4 regions of the Nonomuraea ferruginea genome follow, and region 2 is predicted to be linked to each of the others. Evidence: riboswitches for the same ligand, from Rfam matches in the RefSeq annotation. Region 2 holds a riboswitch; each other region holds the start of a gene.
What was found. A riboswitch is a leader RNA that binds a small molecule or an ion and turns the genes downstream of it on or off. The one in region 2 is predicted to bind cyclic di-AMP.

Region 1 (5,750 bases), on a different contig from region 2:
CCGGCGTGGTCTTCTTCCTCGGGCAGGGGTTCCTCGAACTGTCGGGGCACTCCGGCGGACCGGCGGGCGAGCGCATGATGCTGTGGTTGCAGGTCCGCGACGTGGGCCGGGAGGAGGAGCGGCTGCGGCGGGCGGGCGTCACCGTGCTGCGCGAGGCCAGGCGGGAGCCGTGGGGGCTGGTCGAGCTCTGGATCGCCGACCCCGACGGGCACCGGATCGTGCTGGTGGAGGTGCCGCCCGAGCATCCGCTGCGGCGCGATCCGCGCTGAGACGCGGTCTCTCGGGGGCGCCCGTAGCATTGATACGGTTCAAGCGCCGCCGCACTTCATGACCGAGGAACGATGCCGAGCATCAAAGACGTCGCCCGACTCGCCGGGGTTTCCGTCGGCACCGTGAGCAACGTGCTCAACCGGCCCGAGATGGTGGCCAGGGAGACCCGCATGCGGGTGGAGGCGGCGGTGGCCCAGCTCGGCTACGTCCGCAACGGCTCCGCCCGCCAGCTGCGGGCCGGGCGCAGCACGACGATCGCCGTGGTCGCGCTCGACCTGACCAACCCGTTCTTCATCGACGTGCTGAACGGCGTCGAGACCGCCGCGCAGGACGTCGACGTCAACGTGATGGTGGTCAACAGCAGCAAGGACGCCGCCCGGGAGGCGCGGCTGCTGCGCATGTTCGAGGAGGAGCGCCCGCTGGGCGTGCTGATCACCCCGGTCAACGCCTCGGGCCAGCGGGAGCGGCTGGGCGGGCTGATCTCCCGGGGCATCCCTGTGGTGACGTTCGACAGCTCGTCGCGCCACTCCTACGGGTGCGCCGTCTCGGTGGACGACGTGCTCGGCGGCCGGCTCGCCGGTCGGCACCTGCTCGACCGGGGTCACCGGCGGATCGCCTTCGCCGGCGGGCCGTTCCCCGTCCGCCAGGTGGAGGACCGCCACCACGGCCTGGCCGGCGTGCTGGGCCCGGACAGCGAGCTGACCGTGATCCCACTGCCGGACCTCACCGTCGCCACCGGCCGCCAGGCCGGCAAGGAGCTCGCCGGCCTGCCCCGCGAGGAGCGGCCCACCGCCGTGTTCTGCGCGAACGACCTGGTGGCGATGGGCGTGCTGCAGGAGCTCACCCAGCGCGGCCTGCGGGTCCCCGCCGACGTGGCGATTCTCGGGTACGACGACATCGACTTCGCCGCGGCGGCGGCCGTGCCGCTGTCGTCGATCCGCCAGCCGCGCGAGCAGCTGGGCCGCACCGCGGCGCTGATGCTGCTGGAGGAGGCCGACAGCCCCGGCGGCCACGAGCATCGTCACGTGGTCTTCCAGCCTGACCTGGTGGAGCGGGTCTCGACGGCGCACCCGTGAATCCCGGGCCGAGCTGTCACGTCAGAAGGCATGGGGGCCGAAGCGGCCCCAGGCCACGAACGCGGCCAGGACGAGCAGCACCACGTTGACGGCGATCGCCGGATGCTCCCCGCGCCGGCCGTGCGTGACCGCGGCGCCGATCATGACGATGACCAGCCCGGCCGCCGCCAGCGGGGTGAGGATCGGGACGACGCCGAACGTCGCCGGCAGGATCAGCCCGAGCGCGGCCAGCACCTCCAGCCCGCCGATGGCCTTGACCGCGCCGGCGGAGAAGTCCTCCGTCCAGGCCAGGCCGGCGGCCGCGAGCCTCTCCTTGGGCTGCGCCAGCTTCATCAGCCCGGCCACACCGAACACGGCGGCCAGCAGGCCCGCGACGATCCACAGTGCGAGGTTCATGGGGGTCCCGTTCTCACGCGGCTTGAAATGTTCAACAGGACCCTAGAGGGTGCGGCGGTCCGTCCGTGCGAGCGGCCCTGGCCGGGCCGCTCGCACGGAGACCGCTATCGCTGTGCGGCCGCGGCGCCGGCCCAGCCGAGCAGGGCCTCGGCGGTCTGGAAGCGGCGGCTGGAGCTGGTCTCACCGAGGAGGACGCCGACGAGCCGGCTGCCGCCCCGATCGGCGGCGAAGGCGAGCGTGTAACCGGCGGCGCGGGTGTAGCCGGTCTTGACGCCGAGCGCGCCGGAGGTGCCGAGCAGGCGGTTGGTGTTGCGCCATGAGTACGAACGGCGCTCGGAGGTCGCGGGGACGGTGTGGTACTGGGTGGAGGTGACCTTCTCCAGGGTCGGGTTCTCCAGCACCTTCTGGGCCAGGCGGACCTGGTCGCGGGCGGTGGAGTGGCCGCCGCCGCCGTAGGGCATGCCGTCCGCGTTGACGTACAGCGTGTCGTTCATGCCGAGCTGCCGGGCGGTGGCGTTCATCGCGGCCACGAACCCCTCGACGCCCGGCCCGTACGTGCGCGCGAGCGCGTGCGCGGCGTCGGCGCCGGAGGGCAGCATGAGCGCGTGCAGCATGTCCTCGACGGTCAGCGTGTCGCCGGCGCGCAGGTGGGCGACCGCGGCGCCGCCCCTGGCGGCGTAGCCGACGTCGGCGGTGGTGACCTCGACCTTGTCGGTGGGCTCGGCCCGCTGGAGCACCACGTACGCGGTCATCATCTTGGTGAGGCTGGCGACCGGCCTGCGCAGGTCGGCCTCCTTGCTGAAGTGGACCTGGCCGGTGGTGGCGTCGACCAGGTGGGCGGCCGTGGCCAGGACGGCGGGGGCGGCTTCGGCCTGCGCGGCGTCGACGGGGGTGGCGACCGGCGGGGCGGCGTGGGCGGCGGTGCTGCCGGCGGTCAACGCCGCGGCGGCGACGGCGAGGCTGATCAGCGCTCCGCCGAACCGGTGGGTGACGTTCATCTGGGGGCTTGCTCCTAGCTTCCATGCCGCCTACCGGGTTAGCTGACGGGTTCGGGCGTGGAAGTGCCCTACGGCGCGTGGTGCGCCGATTCACCCCAAGGGGAATGGGTCCCCGGCTCCGCGAACGGATTCGGCGGCCGTGCGCTCCCCGGGGGTGGGGCACGCACGGTCTGGGCAAATGAAGCCTCAACGTAATGCAATCTGACAAACGTCGCAACTCACCACAATTCGGATTTGACCGGCGCTATCGCCGGTCACGCTCCCGGCCGGACGACCATCAGCACGACCACGGCCGCCCAGACCAGGTTGTAGAAGCCGGCGAGCATGGACAGCGCGCGCAGCCGGCTCCCGTCGTCCGGGTCGCGCAGCGCGTCCCGCTGGCGCGGGTAGATCTGGGTGGCCAGCAGGACGGCCGCGACGCCGGTCAGCGCCATCGAGGCGACGATCCAGAGCTCCCCCATCCGGCCCTGCGCGAGGGCCATCACGATGCCGACGGCGGGCACCACCAGACCGAACAGGCTGTAGCCGCGGGTGATGCGGTGCAGGGCGGCGGCCACTGCCGGGCTGCGCTCGCCCTCGCCCGGCGGGCCCGCCACGGGGGCGTAGCGGGGAAACAGGCTCGCGGCCACGGCCGAGCCCCCGACGAACACGATGGCCGCCAGGACGTGCACGGACAGCAGGACGTGATCCCTCACGTTCGATCCTCCAACCTTCAGGGTTACTGAAGCTTAACGGAAGCTTCAGGCACTCTGAAGGTTGTCCCACCTCCCAGCCGGCGGCGGAGGCGCCCTTGACGGTTGTGGTGTTGGCGTTAACACTTGGCACACATCTCTCCACCAGCAAGTGAGCACGACGAAGCAACCAGTTGTGTTAGCGCTAACACAACTGGTCGACCCCACCCCCCAAGGAGTCCTCGTGTTGGCTTCCCTGCCGGGCACGGCGCGCCGGATCCTGACGCTCGCCGTCGTCACGATCGTCCTGTCAGCCCTGTTCACGACCGGCCGCGCCCAGGCGGCGCCCGGCCCGTCCTTCACCAACCCCGTCGTCCCGACGCCCAACAGCGCCGACCCGACGCTGGTCTTCCACAACGGCTTCTACTACTACGTCGCCACGACGTGGAACTCCGACGTGGTCATGCGCCGCTCGGCGACGATCGCCGGGCTGCGCAGCGCGCCCGAGCAGGTCGTCGTACGGACCGGCGGCAACACGATGTGGGCGCCGCACCTGGAGATGGTCGGGAGCCGCTGGTACCTGTACTACTCGGTGGAGCAGGGCAGCCTGCCCCGCCGCACCCATGTCGCCGAGAGCGCCGGGTCCGACCCGATGGGGCCCTACACCGTCCGCGGGGTCGTCAACCTGATGCCCGACAACGGATGGGCGATCGACGCCAGCCTGCTCAAGCTCGACGGCAACCTCTACATGACGTTCTCGGCGTTCGCGTCCGACGGCCTGCAGTCGCTGTTCATCGCGCCGATGTCGAACCCGTGGACGGCGAGCGCGTTCGGCAGGCGGATCTCGGCCCCGACCCTGGACTGGGAGCGTCAGAACGGCGCCGTCAACGAGGGCTCCTTCGCGCTGCAGCGGGGCGGCCGCACCTTCCTGACCTACTCGGCCAGCCACTGCAACGGCCCCAACTACAAGCTCGGCATGCTGGAGTACCGCGGCGGTGACCCGCTGTCGGCCGCGTCCTGGACCAAGTTCCCCAGCCCGATCTTCCAGCGCAACGACGCGAACGGCGTCTACGGCCCCGGCCACCACTCCTTCTTCACCTCGCCCGACGGCACCGAGACCTGGATCGCCTACCACGCCAACTCCTCGTCGAGCCAGGGCTGTGGCACCACCCGCACCACCCGGGTGCAGAAGATCTCCTGGAACGCCGACGGCACGCCCGACCTCGGCGTCCCCGTCTCGACCTCGACCGTGATCCCCGGCCCCTCGGGCGAGCCCACCCCTGCCACGGTGCGGATCCGCAACCGGCACAGCGGCCTCTGCCTGGACGACTACAACTGGGTGACCACGCCGGGCGCGGAGGTCCGCCAGTGGACCTGCAACGGCCTCGCCACGCAGGACTGGCAGATCACCCCGGCCGCCGACGGCTACTCCACGATCACCAACCGGCACAGCGGCCTGTGCCTGGACAACTACAACTTCGGCACCACCCCAGGTTCCGAGGTACGCCAGTGGACCTGCAACGGCCTGGCCGTCCAGCAATGGCGCGTCACGTCCGTGGGAGGCGGCTACTCCACCCTCACCAACCGGCACAGCGGCCTGTGCCTGGACAACTACAACTTCGGCACCGCCCCGGGCTCCGAGGTGCGGCAGTGGACCTGCAACGGCAACAACGCCCAGCAGTGGACCGTCTCCTGACCTGGAGAGGCCCTTAGTCGAGGCGCAGCCCCGCGACGAGGAGCCCGACCATGCGGCGGGCGTCGTAGCGGGGATCGCCGGCGCCGACGCAGAGGTTCCCGATGCCCCGCATGAGTTCGAGGGCGTCCTGGCCGGGGCGGATCTCGCCGGCGGCGGCCGCCGCTTCGAGCAACCGGGCGCACACGGGCACGAGCCGGTCGAGGAAGTAGGCGTGCAGGGCGTCGAAGCCGGCGTTGTCGGACTGGAGGACGGCGGCGAGCCCGTGCTTGGTGACCAGGAAGTCCACGAAGAGGTTGATCCAGCGCTCCAGGGCGGCGTACGGCGTGGCACTGGTCGTCAGCAGGGCCGGACCGGCCTCGGCGCAGGCTTCGACCTGGTGCCGGTAGACGGCGATGATCAGGTCCGCCCGCGTCGGGAAGTGGCGGTAGATCGTGGCCGTGCCGACGCCCGCCTTGGCCGCGATGTCGCGTATCGGCGCGTCGACGCCCGACGTGACGAAGACCTCTCCGGCCGCGTCGAGCAGGTTCTTCTCGTTGCGCCGGGCGTCCGCCCGTTTGGGCCGGGCCGCGCGCCCCGCGCCCCGCTCGCCGTCGTTCATCGCGCCGTGCCTCCGGTGTTGCTAAACGGGACAGTGTCCCGTATC
Region 2 (5,750 bases):
GGGTGGCCGACCTCGTGCGCGAGCTCGGCGTCTCCGACATGACCATCCGACGGGACCTGGAGGTGCTCGCCGACCGGGGGCTGCTGGAGAAGGTCCACGGCGGCGCCACCGCGGTCGGCCCCGGCTCCACCGAGGAGCCCGGCTTCACCGCCAAGTCGGCCAGGCAGCAGCAGGAGAAGGAGGCCATCGCGCGCCGCGCCGCCCAGCTCGTGCGCCCAGGCACCGCGGTCGCCCTGTCCGCCGGCACCACCACCTGGGCGCTGGCCCACCATCTGATCGGCGTGCCCGAGCTCACCGTGATCACCAACTCGATCCCGGTGGCCGACGTCTTCCACCGCAACGCCCGCGCCGACCGCACGGTCGTGCTCACCGGCGGCGTGCGCACCCCCTCCGACGCGCTCGTCGGCCCGGTCGCGGTGGCCGCGATCCGCCGCCTGCACGTCGACACGCTCTTCCTCGGGGTGCACGGGATGAGCCTGCGCGCCGGGTTCACCACTCCCAACCTGCTGGAGTCCGAGACCGACCGTGAGCTGGTCAGCGCCGCGCACCGGCTCGTGGTGCCGGCCGACCACACCAAGTGGAACACGGTCGGCATCAGCACCATCGCCGAGCTGACGGAGGCCGACGTGGTCATCAGCGACGCGGGGCTGCCCGAGGAGGCACGCAGGGAGCTGGCCGACAGGGCCGGAGAGTTGATCATCGCAGAGGGGGCGGCGTGAAGCGCACCATCACCGAGCTGGCCGACGGCCGGGAGCTCATCTACTTCGACCGGAGCGACGGCGCGGACCGCAGCGCGATCGACCGGCGGCCGCTGGACCCGCGGCCGGTGGCGTCGGAGCTGCGCTACGACCCGCTGACCGAGGAGTGGATCGCGATGGCGGGCCACCGGCAGACCCGGACGTTCCTGCCGCCGCCCGACGAGTGCCCGTTGTGCCCGTCGTCCGACGCGCGGGCGTCGGAGATCCCGGCGTACGACTACGACGTGGTCGTGTTCGAGAACCGCTTCCCCTCCTTCTCCGGCAATCTCGGGACTTATCAGGATGTCGGGGGGCTGAGCGAGGTCCGGCCGGGCATGGGGCGGTGCGAGGTGGTGTGCTTCACCTCGACGCACGACTCGTCCTTCTCCCAGCTCTCCGACGACCGGGTGGAGCTGGTCATGGAGGCCTGGGCCGACCGTACGGCCGAGCTGTCCGCGCTGGAGGGCGTCGAGCAGGTCTTCTGCTTCGAGAACCGGGGCGAGGAGATCGGCATCACGCTCTTCCACCCCCATGGGCAGATCTATGCGTACCCGTACGTGACACCGCGCACCAAGCTGCAGCTCGGGGCGGCCCGGCGGTACGCGGAGCGGCGACAGGGCCGCAACCTGTACGCGGACGTGCTGGCCGCCGAGCGGGAGGCCGGGCTCCGGGTGGTGGCGGCCAACGAGCTGTGGACGGCGTTCGTGCCGGCGGCCGCGCGCTGGCCGTTCGAGGTGCACCTCTACCCGCACCGGCAGGTGCCCGACCTGGCGGCGCTGTCGGAGGCCGAGCGGTCCGCGTTCGCCCCGCTCTACACCTCGGTGCTGCGCGCGCTGGACGGGCTGTTCGGGGTGCCGATGCCGTACATCTCGGCCTGGCACCAGGCGCCGGTCCGGCAGGACCGCGAGCTGGGCTACCTGCACCTGGAGCTGTTCTCCATCAGGCGGGCCCCGGGCAAGCTGAAGTATCTGGCAGGATCCGAGTCGGCCATGGGCGCGTTCGTCAACGACGTGCTCCCGGAAGAGGCCGCACGCACGCTTCGATCACAGGTAGATCACTAAGAGATTTCCGTTTGACTCGCATTACTTGTGATCTACCACTACTATCCCTTCCAGCACGACCGTAAAGCGCCGTGTGAACATGCCTAATCCTGGGCGAGTTGCCCAGGAGCCGGGGACCCAATTGCACTTGGGGTGAATCCACTTCGGTGGTAGGGAGCGCTCCCGTACCCGAACCCGTCAGCTAACCCGGCCGGCAGAGGGAGAGGACCCATCACGTGGCGGCAGCGTCCCCCGCGCATCTTGCCATCGGTTTCGTCACCGCCGCGGCGGTGCTTTTCGCCCCGGCCCTGACCACGTCCGCGGCGGCGGACCCCAAGCCCGGCGAGCAGCAGCTCCGCAAGGAGCTGAAGCAGCTCAACGCCAAGGTCGACAAGCTGATCGAGCGCTACAACCTCAAGCGCGTCGAGCTGGCCGAGGCCCGCAAGGCGGCGGAGGAGGCCGGCAAACGGCTGGCCACCGCCGAGCAGACCCTGAGCTCCGCCGAGGACCGGGTCGCCGAGCTGGCCCTGCTGCAGTACCAGAGCGGTGGCATGCAGCTGCCGAGCCTGATCCAGTTGCCCGACGGCCGCAACGCCGCCCTGCTGGCGCAGCTCACGGCCGAGCAGCAGGCGCTGGTCGACAAGGTGGCCGAGGCCCGCGACGAGACGAAGAAGGCGGCCGACGAGGCCACGGCGCTGACCAAGGAGATCGAGTCCGACGCCGCCGAGGTGGCCGGCCAGCGCGAGGAGGCCGAGGGCGTCATCAAGGACATCGAGAAGAAGCTGGAAGATCTGGTGCCGATCGCCACCGGCCGCCGTTCCGACGGCACCTGGGCGCCGCAGCTCCCGTCGGGCGCCGACAACATCACGCCCCGCACCCGGCTGATGAAGACCGAGATCGCGAAGAACTTCGCCCTGCCGTTCAGCGTGGGCTGCTTCCGCTCCGGGTCGAGCGGCGAGCATCCGCTGGGCCGGGCCTGCGACTTCATGATGAGCAGCGGCGGCTCGATGCCGTCGGGGACCAACACGGCCCTCGGCGACCGCATCGCCGAATGGGCCGTGCAGAACCGCGGCAAGCTCGGCGTGAAGTACGTGATCTGGAAGCAGCGGATCAACCACGGCTCGGGCTGGAGCGGCATGTCCGACCGGGGCAGCATCACCGAGAACCACTTCGACCACGTGCACATCTCGATGCACTGAGAAGGGGATCTCCAGCGTCATCGCGGGACGAGCAGCCCTCGGTTGAACGCCTCGGTGACGGCGGCGGCGCGGTCCCCCACGCCCAGCTTGGCGTAGATGTTCAGGAGGTGACTCTTGACCGTGGCCTCGGTGATGAACAACCGGGCGGCCGCCTCACGGTTGGTGTTCCCGGCCGCCACGAGTTCGAGGACCTCGAGCTCACGACGGCTGAGGAGTTGCGGCGCGGGGGTCCTGACCCGGTTCATCAGCCGTGCCGCCACCGAGGGGGACAGCACGCTCTCTCCCTTGGCGGCGGCCCGCGCGCCTCGCAGCAACTCCTCCCGGGGAGAGTCCTTGAGCAGGTAGCCGGTCGCCCCCGCCTCGATCGCCGGGAGGACATGGGTGTCGGTGTCGTAGGTCGTCAGGACCAGCACGCGCGCGGTGACGCCCAGCCTGGTCAGCTCGTTGATCGCGGTCAACCCGTCCATGCCCGGCATGCGCAGGTCCATCAGGATCACGTCGGGCCGGAGCGCCTGGGCGAGCCGTACGGCCGTGGCGCCGTCCGCCGCTTCGCCCAGCACCTCGAATCCCGGCGCGGAGGCGAACATGCTGCTCAGCCCGTCCCTGACGACGGGATGGTCGTCCGCGATCAACAACCGGATCGTGGCCGTGTGATCGGTCATGCGTGGCTCCCGGCCGGCAGGGTGGGGACGCAGGCCGAGATCCCGGTGCCGGCTCCGGGCTCGGACTCGATCCGCAGCGTGCCGGACAGTCCTTCGACGCGCTGACGCATGATGGTCAGGCCGAATCCGCCGCAGCGGGGCGGCGGTGACCCGTCGTCCGTGTCGAGACCCGCGGGGTCGAAGCCCCTGCCGTCGTCACGTACGTCCAGCGCGACCTCGTGGTCCAGGTAGGACAGGGTCACGCCGACCCTGGTCGCGTGCGCGTGCTTGGCCACGTTGGCCAGTGCCTCCTGGGCCGTGCGCAGCAGCGCGAACTCGGCCTCCGGTGTCATCGGCAGCGCCGTGCCGGTCGTCGTGACGTGAACGGCGAGCCCGTGCAGCCTCGACCACCGGCCGGCGACGTCGGCGAGGGCGTCGCTCAGGCGCGCGGTCCGCAGCGGCTCGGGCCGGAGCGCGTCGACCGAGCGCCGCGCCTCGGCCAGGCTCTCCCTCGCCAGGTTCTTGACGGCGTCGAAGGGCCGGCGCCACGGCGCCGGGACCTCGTGCATCTGCTCGGCCGCCTGGAGCTGCGCGATGATGCCGGTGAGCCCCTGCGCCAGGGTGTCATGGATCTCGCGGGCCATCCGCCGGCGCTCGTCGAGCACGCCCGCCTCCCTGGCCTGGGCGAGCAGCTGGGCGTGCAGGCCGGCGTTCTCGGCGAGCGACGCCTCCAGCAGCCGGTTCGTCCGGCTCAGCTCTCCGAGGGTCTGCTCGCGCCGCTCCTCCTCCTTCTCGGCGAGCCACAGGCCCCAGGCGCAGGCGCACATCATGGCGATGTTGAAGGGATGACGATCACGGCCAGCGTCAGGCCGAGGACGTCGGTCGTGGGGATGTTGGACGCCTGCGCCGTACCGGCCAGGACCGCGGTGGCGGCCACCCCCAGCAGTCGCCACGGCCAGCGCAGGACCGTGAAGGAGTAGATGTAGGCGGCGGGGGTGAAGAGCCCGAAGAGGGGATGACGGATCACCAGGACCGCGGTGATCACGAGCAGCCCCGCGACGAACACCCCCATGGTCCGTGGCCGGCCCCACCAGCCGGGACGCAGGGTGAACATGCCGAGCATCCACGCGGCGGCCAGGGCGCACAGGCCGAGGTCGACGAGCAAGGAGCCCGTCCAGTCCTCCACGACCAGCAGGATCGCGACGAGGAGCGCCAGCAGCGCGTAGGGCACCACGTTGACCAGAAGGAACGGCGGCTGTGGCGAAGTCTTCAAGGCTCCCTCTCCCTTGCGGGATTCTATTCCGGGCGGCTATTCCCAGCGGAACCAGCGGATCGCGACGGACGCGCACACCACCGCGTAGGCCGCCAGGGTCAGCAGCGGCACGGCGGACGGGAAGTGACCCTGGTACGCGTCCTGGAACGCCCCCATGCCCGCGCCGAGCGGGGTGTAGTGGGCGATGTCCCGCAGCGGCGGCGGCATCTGCGAGATCGGCACCCACAGTCCGGCGAAGAACATCATCGGGAAGAACAGCACCGTGCCGATCGCCGTGGCCGGGCCGCGCCCGGGCGCGAGCGCGGTGATCAGCAGGCCGATCGCGAGCAGCGCGGCCGCCGCGAGCAGCCAGGCGAGGGCGAAACCGGGAAGGTGCTCCGGCAGGCCGACGCCGAAGCCGAACCCGGCCACCGCGAGGAACAGGACCATCGCGACGACCGCGATGGCGAAGTTGGCCACGAGCTGGGCGGCGAGCACGCGGGCCGGGCCGACCGGCGTGGTGCGCATGCGCCGCAGCACGCCGTTCTCCCGGTATCCCGCGAGCGTGGTCGGCAGGGAGGCCGTGGCCAGGATGGCCAGGTTGAACAGAACCAGAACAGGGACGTAGAGGTCGAAGTACGTCAGGCCGCCGCCGCCCTCCACAGGCGTCCGCAGATCGGAGACGCTGCCGAGGATGACCAGCAGGATCAGCGGGAAGCCGATGCCCCACAGGGGGCCGACCTTGTCCCGGACGCACAGCGTGCTCTCGGCCTTGATGAGCCGCCAGGTCGCGGAACCCCGCTCGGCGGTCTTCGATGCTGACATGGGCATGGGGGCCTCTCTCTGATGTGTCACCGGGGGCCGGGACGCTTGCCGGTCAG
Region 3 (5,750 bases), on a different contig from region 2:
ACCGGGCCCCAGCGAGGCGGCGGGGACCCGGCGTCGTGGCTGGAGCCGGTGCGCCGCAGCGGCCCGGTGCTCGACCTGACCGGGGACAAGCCGGCCGGCGCCCGCCCGAAGGCCCGCACGGTGGCGCTGACGTTCGACGACGGGCCCGACCCCGAGTGGACGCCGCTCGTGCTGGACGCGCTGAAGAAGCACGGGGCGAAGGCGACGTTCTTCACGGTCGGCTCGAAGATCGCCGCCCATCCGGAGCTGACCCGCCGGATCGTCGCCGAGGGACACGAGATCGGCAACCACACCTACACCCATCCCGACCTGTCCGCCGTCCCCGCCTGGCGGGCCGAGCTGGAGCTGAACCTCACCCAGAAGGCGCTGGCCGGGGCGACGGGGCTGCACACGATGCTGGCCCGCCCTCCGTACTCCTCGACCCCTGACGCCATCACCGGCGAGCAGTGGGACACCCTGGCGATGCTCGGCCGCGAGGGCTACCTGATCGCGCTGGCCGACCTCGACACCGAGGACTGGAGCAGGCCGGGCGCGGCCGGCATCGCCAGGGCCGCGTTCCCGCGGGGCGGGCGCGGGGCGGTGGTGATGATGCACGACTCCGGCGGCGACCGCGCCCAGACAGTCGAGGCCGTCTGCCGCCTGCTCGACCGGCTGGACCGGGCCGGCTACCGCGCCGAGACGCTGACCTCCGCGCTCGGCATGCCGTCGGCGCACCGGCCGGCCGCGCAGCCGGAGCGGATCGCCGGCGCCGCGCTCGGCCTGGCGCAGCGCGCGGCGAACGCGTTCACGGACGCGCTGTGGTGGGTGCTGTTCGCCACCGGCGTGCTGACGCTGGCCCGGCTGCTGCTCCTGGTGGTGCTGGCCCGGGTGCACGCCCGGCGCTCCCGGGGTCCGGGACCGGCCCTGACCTGGGAACGGCCGCCGGGGGTGAGCGTGATCGTGCCCGCGTACAACGAAGAGGCGGGGATCGCCGCGACCGTGCGCTCGCTCGTCGCGACCGCGTACCCCGGGCCGGTGGAGGTGCTGGTGGTGGACGACGGTTCCACGGACCGCACCGCCGAGGCCGCCGCCGGGCCGCGGCTGCCGGGAGTACGGGTGATCAGGCAGGACAACGCCGGCAAGGCCGCCGCACTGAACACCGGCATCCGGCACGCGCGCCACGAGTTCCTCGTCATGGTCGACGGTGACACGGTGTTCGAGCCGGACACGATCGGGCATCTCGTGCGCCGGCTCGCCGACCCCCGCGTGGGCGCGGTGAGCGGCAACACCAAGGTCGGCAACCGGCGCGGGCTCATCGGCCGCTGGCAGCACGTCGAGTACGTGATCGGCTTCAACCTGGACCGGCGCGCGTTCGAGCTGCTCGACTGCATGCCGACGGTGCCGGGGGCGATCGGCGCGTTCCGGCGCGGCGCGCTGGTCGGGCTCGGCGGGGTGAGCACCGACACGCTGGCCGAGGACACCGACCTGACGATGGCGCTGTGCCGGGCGGGCTGGCGGGTGGTGTACGAGGAGCGGGCGCTGGCGTGGACGGAGGCGCCCGCGACCCTGGGGCAGCTGTGGCGGCAGCGCTACCGCTGGTGCTACGGCACGATGCAGGCGATGTGGAAGCACCGCCGCGCGCTGGCCGAGCCGGGTCCGTTCGGCCGCCGCTGCCTGGGTTACCTGGCGCTGTTCCACGTGCTGCTGCCGCTGCTGGCGCCGGTGGTGGACCTGATGGCCGTCTACCACACGGCGGTCGGCGACCCGCTGCCGGCGGTGGCGGTGTGGGCCGGGTTCGTGGTGGTGCAGGCGGCGGCGGGCTGGTACGCGCTGCGGCTGGACCGGGAGCGGGTGTCGGCGCTGTGGGTGCTGCCGCTGCAGCAGTTGGTGTACCGGCAGCTGATGTATCTGGTGGTGTTCCAGTCGGTGGCGACCGCGCTGCTCGGGGTGCGGCTGCGCTGGCACACGGTGCGCAGGCAGGGCACTTTCGCGGCGCCGTGACGGCACCGGCGGGAGATTTTACCCGGAGGCCGGATTCCCTTACGTACAAGGGGTTTCGGGGGTGCTACCCCGGGTCCGAACCGCCAAACCGGATATGTCATACTTGCAATATTTTTGTCTGCATATATACCTTTTGCGTATTCGCGGTGATACCTCAACTCTGTTGCCGCATCGATTGACCGGACCGTGCGCTGTCCTGACGGTGTCCCCCTCACGCCAGGGCAGCGCACGGCCGCCGAATCCGCGTCTCGCGGAGCCGGGGACCCACTTCCTGGGGTGAATCGGACGCCAGCGTCCGTAGGGGACTTCCAACTCCGAACCCGTCAGCTAACCCGGTAGGCGGCATGGAAGCAAGGAGTCATTTCCTCATGCCCAAGCCTCGGCTTGCCGCTGCGCTGAAGTACCGTCCCAGCAACCGTCTCAAGTACGCCTTCGCCGGCGCGCTGCTGGCGGGGACCACCGCCGTCGCCAGCGTGACCGGCACCGCCATCGCCGCCACCGGCGGCGCCGCCGCCCCCGTCGAGCCGAACCCGGCCATCGCCCAGCAGCAGGCGGCCCAGCTCACGTACGGCCAGGACGTGTCGAACTACCAGCCCGACCACGACTGGGAGGCCAGCCCGGCCGAGTTCGGCATCATCAAGGCCACCGAGGGCACCGGCTTCACCGACAAGACCTTCGCCCGGCACTGGCAGGAGCTGGACAAGAAGGGCATCGTGCGCGGCGCGTACCACTACGCGCACCCGCGCAACAACCCGATCGCCGAGGCCGAGCACTTCCTCTCCGTGGTGAACTCCCAGCCCGCCAAGCCCGGCGACCTGCTGGTGCTGGACCTGGAGACGACCAACGGCAGGTCCGTCTCCGAGGTGAACGCCTGGGCCAAGGCCTGGCTGTCGCACGTCAAGGCCAAGACCGGCGTCACGCCGCTGTTCTACAGCGGCTGGCACTTCGCCGACACCTACGGCGCGGGACTGTCGGAGTACCCGCTCTGGGTGGCCCACTACAGCAAGCCCAAGGGCGAGATCACCCCGCCGGCGGACTGGAAGTCGTGGACCATCCACCAGTACTCCGACAAGCCCATCGACCACAACGTCTCCGCCCTGACCCCCGACCAGCTCCGCAGCCTGGGCCGTCCGGCCTGACCCGCTCTGTGACGCCTCCCGTTGAGGGAGGCGTCACAGTCGTCTCAGCCCTGGTGGATCCTGAGCCCACGCTCCTCCATGCGCCGCAGCAGCTCGGCCGGACCCACCGCCGTCTCCGGCAGCAGGTAGAACTCCTCCAGGATCGGCCCCGCGTCATCGGGCGCGGCCGCGTCCCAGATCACCTCGTCACCCGGCGCCGTGACCTCGAAGGTGAAGAACGCGCAGCACGCCTTCTCCCGCGCGGCGAGATCCCGTACCCACTCCTCGACCCCGTCACCGGCACGGAACCGGAACCGGATGCCCCCGGCGGTCCGCTCGCGTCCGGTGAGCGCCTCGCCGAACAGCCGCCGGTACTCGGCCAGCCGTTCCTCGGGGGTGTCGCGGGCGGTGGTCATGTCGCAGACGATCGGTGGGGTGTCCATGATGTGCTCTCCTTCCGTCACTTCCGGAGCGTAGAGTCTGGACCTAGGTCCAGGGTCAAGAGGAGAGCGGTGTGAAGATCGGCGAGGTGGCCCGCGAGGCCGGGGTCAGCGTGGACACGGTCCGCTTCTACGAGCGCCGCGGCGTGCTGCCGGCGGCGGGGCGCAGGCCGTCGGGCTACCGGGTGTTCGACGCGTCGGCGGTGTCCAGGATCCGCGCCGCCAAGGCCCTGCAGGAGCTGGGTTTCACGCTGGACGAGGTGGCCGGCGCCCTGCGCTCCCACGACGCGGGCGGCGCGACCTGCGCGAGCGAGCGGTGGCGGCTGGAAGCGGTGGTGGAGCGCATCGACGCGAGGATCGCCGAGCTGGCCCGGGCCCGCGACCTCGCCGCCCGGAGCCTCGCCGACTGCCGCTCCGGCGACTGCCGCTTCCCGACCGGCCTGTCCTTCTAGCGCGAGCCCTCGCCTGACTCGGCCAGGTCGGCCTCCTCCTTGGTCTTGTGCACGGTGCCGTCGGCGTGCTCGGGCGGCCCGTACGCCGTGTGGAGCACGAGCGGCGCGGCGCCGGTGTTGACGAAGTTGTGCGGGGTGCCCGCCGGGACGGCGACCAGGTCGCCCGCCTTCACCGGACGGACCTCACCGCCGACACGGGCCTCTCCGGTCCCGGAGACGAAGGTGAGGATCTGGTCGGTGTCCTCGTGCACCTCCTCGCCGATCTCACCACCCGGCGGGATGGTCATGGTGACGACCTGGACCTTCTCCCCGGTCCACAGGACCCGGCGGAAGTCGGTGCTCTCTTCGGCGACGGTGGCGATCGCGAAATGGTGCACGGTCGGCTCCTGTGTCTCGCGGTTCAAGCTGGCGTATGACTCTTGCCAGGACAAAAGCTGACATAAACGTAATGTCCGGCAGGCGGACACCGGGCGCGGTGCTAGTTTCGCCGTCATGAAGGTGCCGGAGAGGCTGCTGTGGGCCGTCGAGACCCTGGAGACGCGGCCGGGCGAGCGGGTTCTGGAGATCGGCTGCGGCCGCGGCGTCGCCGTCGGACTGCTCTGCGAGCGCTCCGCCTCCGTCACCGCGATCGACCGGTCGGCGACGGCGGTAAAGGCCGCACGCGAGCGCAACGCCCGCCACGTCGAGGCGGGCGCCGCGGTGATCGAGCAGGCCGAGCTCGACGGCGGCGGGCTGCCCGGCGGCCCGTACGACAAGGTGTTCGCCGTCAACGTGAACGTCTTCTGGACCCGCTCCCCCGCCGCCGAGCTGGCGGCGGTCAAGCGGGCGCTCGCGCCCGGCGGCTCGCTCCACCTGTTCTACGAGCCGCCGGGCGCCGCCAAGGCTCAGGAGATCGCGGTCAAGGTCGAGGCCGCGCTCGCCGGGTCCGGCTTCACGTCCACCACCCTGACGCACGGTCTCCTGCTGTGCCTGAAGGGTGAGCTCACCCCGTGACGGTGACCGTCAGGTCCCCGGTGACGGGCGCGCCGCCCGGCGTGCGGACCGTCAGCGTGCCGGTGTAGGTGCCGGGCCGGCTGAAGGTCCTGGCCGAGGTCACGGTGAAGGCGGCGTTGATCCGCATGCCGGGGATGCTTCCCTCCCTGGTGGTGGCCGGGGTCACGGGCTCCTGGACACCGTCGCTCCAGGTGACGGCCGCCTCCAGGCCGGCGGCGGTGTGGCCGGGCGCGGTGAGGGTCCAGGAGGCGCCGGTGGGCCGGCCGGTGCGGGTGCTCACCGATCCGCCGAGGATCTCCAGCCGCCAGGGCACGTCGGCGGTCGGGAAGAAGTTCGTGCCCTGCACGGTCAGCCTGCCGCCCATCTTCGCCAGGCGGTTCTTGAAGTCGGCGTAGTCCCGCTGGTCCTGGGGTGTCCAGCCGACCTCGGCGGTGGCGATCAGGCGCGGGTAGGCGTAGTACTGCGCCTGCTCGACGCGGCGGATGAACTCGCCCCACACCGCCGACTCCACGCCGAGCACGCTGCTCTCCTGGATGCCGGGGATGTACGTGCCGGGGTCCCAGTTGTAGTGGCGGTCCAGGCCGCACGGCCCGCCGCACGCCCAGGTGCCGCCCTCGGGCTGGCGCGAATCCTGCTTCTGCGGCACGTACGCGTGCGCGGCCGGGGAGAGCACGACCTGGGCGCCGCGGTCGTTCACGGCGGCGGCCACGGCGTTCCGGTTGCCGTTCCAGAACTGCACCACCGCGTTGTCCCGCGGCAGCGCGGTG
Region 4 (5,750 bases), on a different contig from region 2:
CGAAGTTCTGCGCGGGGCCTGACAGGAACGTCGCCAGCGTCATCAACCCCAGGATCGCGCCCGCCGCGCGCCAGTCGGCGATCGACGTGACCCCGGCGCGCCGGCGCACCGGCCCGAAGACCAGGAACAGCAGGATCGCGCCGAGCGCCGCGCCCAGCGCGCCGACGAGCGTGCCGTAGAGCACGTCGTTCTCCCCCGCGTGGCCCAGCTCGTGCGCCACCACCAGCTCGACCTCGGGCTGCGGGGCCTTGAGCAGGTTGTCGTAGACCACGATGCGTCGGGTGGCGCCGAACCCGGACACGTAGGCGTTCAGCGCGGTGGTGCGGCGGGAGGCGTCGGCCACCAGCACGTCCTCCACCGGCACCCCGTCGCGCTCGGCCATCGCCAGCAGGTTCGTCCGCAGCGGGCCTTCGGGCATGGACCTGAAATCGTTGAACACCGGCTCGAACACCACCGGGTAGACGAAGGAGGCCGCCACGGTGAGCGCGAACGCCCCCGCCGCGGCGGGGATCCACCAGCGCCTGAACCGCCGGGCCAGCGCCACCACCGCCACGACCATCACGCCCAGCAGGGCCGTGTTGATGGCGATGCTCTTGAGCCGGTCGCCCGTCCAGGACGCCCAATCCTGCGTGGAGAGGCCGTAGTCGCGCAGCACGGTCTCGAACCAGACGCCGAGCGGCCAGCGCAGCGCCTCCTCGACGACCGTGAGGACGAGCACCCCCAGCAGGACCCGCACCCACCACGGCCCGCGCAGCACCCCGAGGATTCTGGCGCCCAGCGGGGTGGCGACGAGCAGGCCCGCGAACACCAGGGTCAGGCCGAGCGACAGATAACCGGGCACGCTAGTGGCCGCGTCGAACGCCTGCGCGCGGGCGATCTGCCCGGCGGTGAAGTCCGCGGCCGGGTCGGCGGCCACCTCCGGCGCCCCCGGCAGCGCCTGCCACGGCGTCGTCAGCCCCACCACCACGAGGATCCCGGCCCCCAGCACGACCCCGGCCACCCCAGCCTGCCGCCGCCCCTTCCGACCCGCCCCACCGTGCGCAGGGTCTTGAGGTCCCGGCCGCCCCTCCCGCCCGAGGTCTTGAGGTCCCGGTTCACCGCCCGGCCGCTCCTCCCGCCCGGGGTCTTGAGACCCCGGTCGGCCGTCCGCCGGGAGCGCCTGCCCGTCATCCGGGCGCGGGCCGTTCTCGTGGGCGGATTCGCCGGACGCCGGCCGTGGCGGCCCGCCGGATCGGGTCCCGGCCTGGTCGCCCGCGGCGCCGTTCCTGTCGTGGCCGTCGTCCACTTCGCGTCCTCTCACCCCAGCTGGTCCCGCACGTACGCGCGCCACCCCCGGGTCAGGCCGCCGAGCGTGAGCCCCCGCGCGGCGAGTGCCCGGTCGGTGCCGACACTCTGGGCATCACGGTAGAGCCTCACCAGAGTCCCCTCGCCCGCGCTCTCGACCAGGAACCGACACGCCAGCCACGCCTCCTGGTACGCCCGCGCCAGCGCGTCCCCCCGTGAGCCGAAGTCACCGGCCCCGGGCAGCTCGTCCGGCAGCCGCCCCGCCCGCACCTCGGCCGCCAGTTCGGCCGCCGCCACGGTGACCGCCAGCCCCGCGTCCCGATAGGCCACGTAGTCGGCGAATCCCTCGTACAGCCAGCCGGGCAGCCCGTCGGTGCCCGCGGCGACGTGCGTGAGCTCATGGGCGAGGACCACGTCCCTGCCGGTCGGGTTGAGCCGCGCGAAACCCTCGGGCACCACGATCACCCGCCGCCCGTCGGCCACCGCCGCCAGCCCGCGCACGTCGGCGACGCCGGCCAGCCGCGCGGCCTGCTCCCCTGAGGCGGGCACCAGCACCAGCGGGCGCACGGGCCGGCCCAGCACGCCCGACACCCGTCGCCCCGCCGCGTCGGCCCGCCGCGCCAGATCGGCCAGCAGCCCGGGATCGGCCCGCTGCCCGGCGACCAGCGCCCGCTCGCCGCGCGCGACGCCCAGCTCGCCCCGCCACAGCTCCCGCACCCCGGCCAGCTCATCAGGCACCCCGGCGGACCACGACTCCGGCGCCGCCCCGCCGGCCGCGGCCACGGCGAGGACCAGCCCCGCCACCACCGCTCGACGGCCCACGATCCCGGACATGCTGTCCGATGCTAGCGGCGGGACGCCCGTCCCACGCATCACGAAGGCCCCGCCCCCAGTCAGGGGCGGGGCCTTCGCGATCGGTCACAGACCGGGGCGTACCGCGCCGGCGAACGACGACTTGCGCCATCCGTTCAGCTTCTCGACGCGCACCGTCTTGCCCGAGCTCGGCGAGTGCACCATCTTGCCCTTGCCGATGTACATGCCCACGTGGCCGAGCCCGCGGAAGAACATCAGGTCACCCGGCTTCAGGTTCTTGTAGGAGACCTTCTTCCTGATGCCCGCGAACTGGCTGTTCGTCACGCGCGGGATCTTGACCCCGGCCTTCCGCCAGGCGAACTGGACGAGACCAGAGCAGTCGAAGGCGTGCGGCCCGGTGGCTCCGTAGCGGTACGGGTCACCGATCTGCTTCTTGGCCACCGCGACGGCCTTGTGGGCCTTCACCTTCTGCCGGGCCGCCTTCGCCTGCTTCTTGGACATGACCTTCTTCGAAGTCGCCTTCTTGGAAGCAGTGGTCTTGACGGCCTCGACCGTCGTCACCGAAGCTCCGGCCGGGGCGATCACCGTGTCCGCCTGCGCCGCCGGGACATGGAGGGCCAGCCCTCCGGCCGTCACGGTCATGCTGAGCGCCACGCCGCTGACGGCAAGGCGAGACAGACGGGGGTTCTTAGGGGAGGTAGACAGGATTGCTCCTTGAGTCTTCCACGAACGCCTACCGGGTTAGCTGACGGATTCGGGCCTGGAAGTCGCCCTACGGCGCGTCGCCGCGCCGATTCACCCCTGATCCCGCCCTGAAATGACGGGATCTATGGTTCCCCGGCTCCGTGCCTCCTGGCTGCACGGATTCGGCAGGCCACCACCCGGGTGAAGGTTCCCGGAGATGCGGCGGTGACCGGCGGATTCTTGTTCGTCCACGTCGCGGCGCCGGCGGCGCGGCGGCGATGGCCGGCGGCGGGCATGGAGTGTCCGCCGCGACGCCAGAACCTACGCCTGAAGTCATGGGCTGGCAAAGGCACGGTAAGCACATGACGATCTGACAAGCCCGCTGTCAGACCCGCGGATCCCTGCTGGCAAGCCAGTCCCGTTACCCAGATGTGACCATACTCACACTTGCCGCCCTGACGATGTGTCAGAGCCCTTCTGTCACATCAGTCACAGACGTTTCAGCGGCTCACGGGCGTACCGCGCCGACGAGCCGGCGCCCGTACGCGGAGAGCGGGACGACCTTGACCACGTCACCGGTCTGCGGCGCGTGCACGATCTTGCCGTTTCCCGCATAGATGCTCACGTGGCCCAGCCCCTCGCTGAAGATGAGGTCACCGGGCTCCAGGGCGTCCAGCGACACCCTCCGGCTCGCGCCCCAGGCCCACTGCTGCCACGTCGTACGCGGCAGGGAGACGCCGGCCGCGCGCCACGAGGCCTGCGTCAGGCCGGAGCAGTCCCAGCCGCCGGGGCCGGTGCCGCCGAACTGGTAGGGCTTGCCGATCTGCGCGTAGGCGAAGTTGAGCACCGCCGCCGCGCTCCCCGAGGCGGGGCCGGTGTACTTGACGCCGGTGCTGTTCGGGTCGCCGACGCGGTAGGCCCCGAGGCGGTCGAGCAGCTTCTTCTGCTGGGCGATCAGCTTCTCGATCTCGGAGCGCTCCTTCTTGATCTTGTCGCGCTCCTCGTCGGCCTCGCCCAGAGCCCCCTGGGCCTTGTCACGCTCGATCTTGAGCCCGCGGTTCTCCCGGTCGAAGGCGGCCAGCCTGCCGGCGCGATCGGCGGTCAGCCGCTCCGTCAGCGCCATCTGGTAGAGCAGGTCACCCGGGTTCTCGGCGGTCACCATGGTCGGCATCGAGGTCAGGTCGCGGCCCATCTTGTAGCCGTCGACGGCCATCGTGACGACCTGCTGGCGCAGCTCGGCGACGGTGGCGAGCTTGCGCTTGTAGCCGGCGTTGAGCTTGTCGTAGCGCTTCTTGGCGGCCTTGTAGTTCTCCGTCGCCGTGTTGTAGCGATCGACGACCTTGTCGGCCTTGTCGTTGAGCTTCTCGAGCTTGGCCTTGGCCTGACTGATCGTCGGTTGCGGGTCGGCGGCCACTCCTCCCGTGGGGAGAGTGATCAGCCCGATCACGAGACCCGCGGCCAGTGGCGCCCGGCCCAACCTCACAGCTCGCCTCCCAGGGGGAATACATCTGGGGCGAAATAGTACAGAAGTGGAAGGTGAGGTCTCACCCAAACACTGATTTGTAATCTAGGCGCGGCCGAGCCTGCGCAGCAGCAAAGCAGACGGAACGGGTCTGGCTCCCATGCGCCGGACGGATTCGGCCACCTCGCGGTCGGAGGAGACCACGGCCATGGCGCGGCCCGGCGGCTCGGCGCGTACCAGCTGGCGGATCAGGTCGTCGGCGATCTCCCCCGGCGCGCTGAACAGCACCCGCACCCCGCGCGGCGCGACGACCTGCACCGGCGCGTTCAGCTCCGCGCCGTCGAACACCACGGTCACCTCGACCCTGGTCTGCGCGACCAGGCCGCCGAGCCCGGTCATCAGCCGGTTGCGCTGGTCGGCCAGCGTGAGAGTGCCGTAACCGGTCTTGGTCACGTTGTAGCCGTCTATGATCAGATGGACCTGCGGCAGGGCGAGGAGCTGGTCGAGCAGCTGCGGATCGTCGTCGGCCAGCGCGCGGGCCGGCACCCCCCGCACGCCCGGCGTCTCCCCGGCGACGGCGGCCACCGAGTCGGCGGGCCTGGAGATGGTGGTGGGCAGCGCCAGCTCCCTGCGCAGCCCGGCGGAGGCGTCCTGCAGCGCGTCGAGCAGCACCCTGATGCGGGCGTCCTCGATGCTGCGCCCCTCGCGGGCGGCCCTGCGCGAGGCTTCGAGCTGTTTCTCCACGTCGGCCAGGCGCTCGCGCAGCCGGCGCAGCTCGGTCTCGCCGGCGCTGCCGGCGGCCGTGGCCGCGGCCCTGGCGTCCTGGGCGGTCTGTTCCATCGCCTCGGCCCGCTGCACGGCCGCCTTCGCCCGCTCACGGGCGTCGTGGAGCTTGCGGCGCAGGTCGGAGTTCTCCCCCCGGGCGGCCTTGAGCTGCTCGCGCAGCCGGTCGACCTCCTCCTTGGCCGCCGACTTCTGCGCGGCGAGCTGCTCGCGCAGCCGGGACACGACCTCCTCGCGCTCCGCGCCCTCGGCGGCGGCGGCGTTCCTCTCCAGGTCGGTCCTGGCGGCCTCGATCATCTCCTCCCACCCCGGCGGGCGGGTGAGGTAGGCGGCCGCGGCGACGAGCACGGGATCGGCGGCGGGCGGGACGTTGCCCTCGGCCAGCGACGAGACGAGCTCCGGCCACCCGGCGGTCACGTGCTCCGCGACGGCCACGCGGAAGTCCTTGTCGTTCTCCAGCTGGGCGGCGATGGGCGCGCCGCCCAGGCGGGCACGCTTGCGCGGATCGAACTTGGCGATGCCGCGCAGCGGCGGCGGGACGGCGGCGGCGGGCATCGAGCCGAGAACCTGGGCGGCCAGGTCGACGACGTTGAGTCGCACCTGCTCGGGAAGCGGGCGAGACAGGCCTTCACCCGCTGAGCTCATCCCACTGTCCCTTCATGACATGCTCTTTCAGACAAGGGTACGGCTGCCGGGTACCTGTCCGTAACGGGCATCCTTTTCC

Region 1: linked by a shared signal. The riboswitch ahead of ABD999_RS03535 (D-alanyl-D-alanine carboxypeptidase family protein) and the one ahead of ABD999_RS38470 (coiled-coil domain-containing protein) in region 2 are both predicted to bind cyclic di-AMP.
Region 3: linked by a shared signal. The riboswitch ahead of ABD999_RS36485 (glycoside hydrolase family 25 protein) and the one ahead of ABD999_RS38470 (coiled-coil domain-containing protein) in region 2 are both predicted to bind cyclic di-AMP.
Region 4: linked by a shared signal. The riboswitch ahead of ABD999_RS17055 (C40 family peptidase) and the one ahead of ABD999_RS38470 (coiled-coil domain-containing protein) in region 2 are both predicted to bind cyclic di-AMP.

What each region holds. Positions count from the first base shown of each region.
Region 1 covers NZ_BAABFD010000002.1:50,856-56,605, forward strand. Annotated here, with positions in the region: gene ABD999_RS03520 (VOC family protein) at 1-269, shown strand, start outside; gene ABD999_RS03525 (LacI family DNA-binding transcriptional regulator) at 342-1,346, shown strand; gene ABD999_RS03530 (DoxX family protein) at 1,368-1,742, opposite strand; gene ABD999_RS03535 (D-alanyl-D-alanine carboxypeptidase family protein) at 1,847-2,740, opposite strand; cyclic di-AMP (ydaO/yuaA leader) riboswitch at 2,753-2,886, opposite strand; gene ABD999_RS03540 (hypothetical protein) at 2,995-3,435, opposite strand; gene ABD999_RS03545 (family 43 glycosylhydrolase) at 3,656-5,107, shown strand; gene ABD999_RS03550 (TetR/AcrR family transcriptional regulator) at 5,121-5,705, opposite strand.
Region 2 covers NZ_BAABFD010000027.1:92,906-98,655, reverse strand. Annotated here, with positions in the region: gene ABD999_RS38480 (DeoR/GlpR family DNA-binding transcription regulator) at 1-719, shown strand, start outside; gene galT (galactose-1-phosphate uridylyltransferase) at 716-1,798, shown strand; cyclic di-AMP (ydaO/yuaA leader) riboswitch at 1,869-2,008, shown strand; gene ABD999_RS38470 (coiled-coil domain-containing protein) at 2,014-2,976, shown strand; gene ABD999_RS38465 (response regulator transcription factor) at 2,994-3,638, opposite strand; gene ABD999_RS38460 (sensor histidine kinase) at 3,635-4,447, opposite strand; gene ABD999_RS38455 (hypothetical protein) at 4,444-4,890, opposite strand; gene ABD999_RS38450 (ABC transporter permease) at 4,927-5,700, opposite strand; gene ABD999_RS38445 (ABC transporter ATP-binding protein) at 5,721-5,750, opposite strand, start outside.
Region 3 covers NZ_BAABFD010000024.1:79,104-84,853, forward strand. Annotated here, with positions in the region: gene ABD999_RS36480 (bifunctional polysaccharide deacetylase/glycosyltransferase family 2 protein) at 1-1,980, shown strand, start outside; cyclic di-AMP (ydaO/yuaA leader) riboswitch at 2,204-2,337, shown strand; gene ABD999_RS36485 (glycoside hydrolase family 25 protein) at 2,349-3,119, shown strand; gene ABD999_RS36490 (hypothetical protein) at 3,164-3,541, opposite strand; gene ABD999_RS36495 (MerR family transcriptional regulator) at 3,613-3,990, shown strand; gene ABD999_RS36500 (cupin domain-containing protein) at 3,987-4,367, opposite strand; gene ABD999_RS36505 (class I SAM-dependent methyltransferase) at 4,483-4,983, shown strand; gene ABD999_RS36510 (family 20 glycosylhydrolase) at 4,973-5,750, opposite strand, start outside.
Region 4 covers NZ_BAABFD010000008.1:128,944-134,693, forward strand. Annotated here, with positions in the region: gene ABD999_RS17045 (M48 family metallopeptidase) at 1-1,000, opposite strand, end outside; gene ABD999_RS17050 (hypothetical protein) at 1,297-2,118, opposite strand; gene ABD999_RS17055 (C40 family peptidase) at 2,203-2,751, opposite strand; cyclic di-AMP (ydaO/yuaA leader) riboswitch at 2,813-2,979, opposite strand; gene ABD999_RS17060 (C40 family peptidase) at 3,290-4,264, opposite strand; gene ABD999_RS17065 (NYN domain-containing protein) at 4,349-5,671, opposite strand.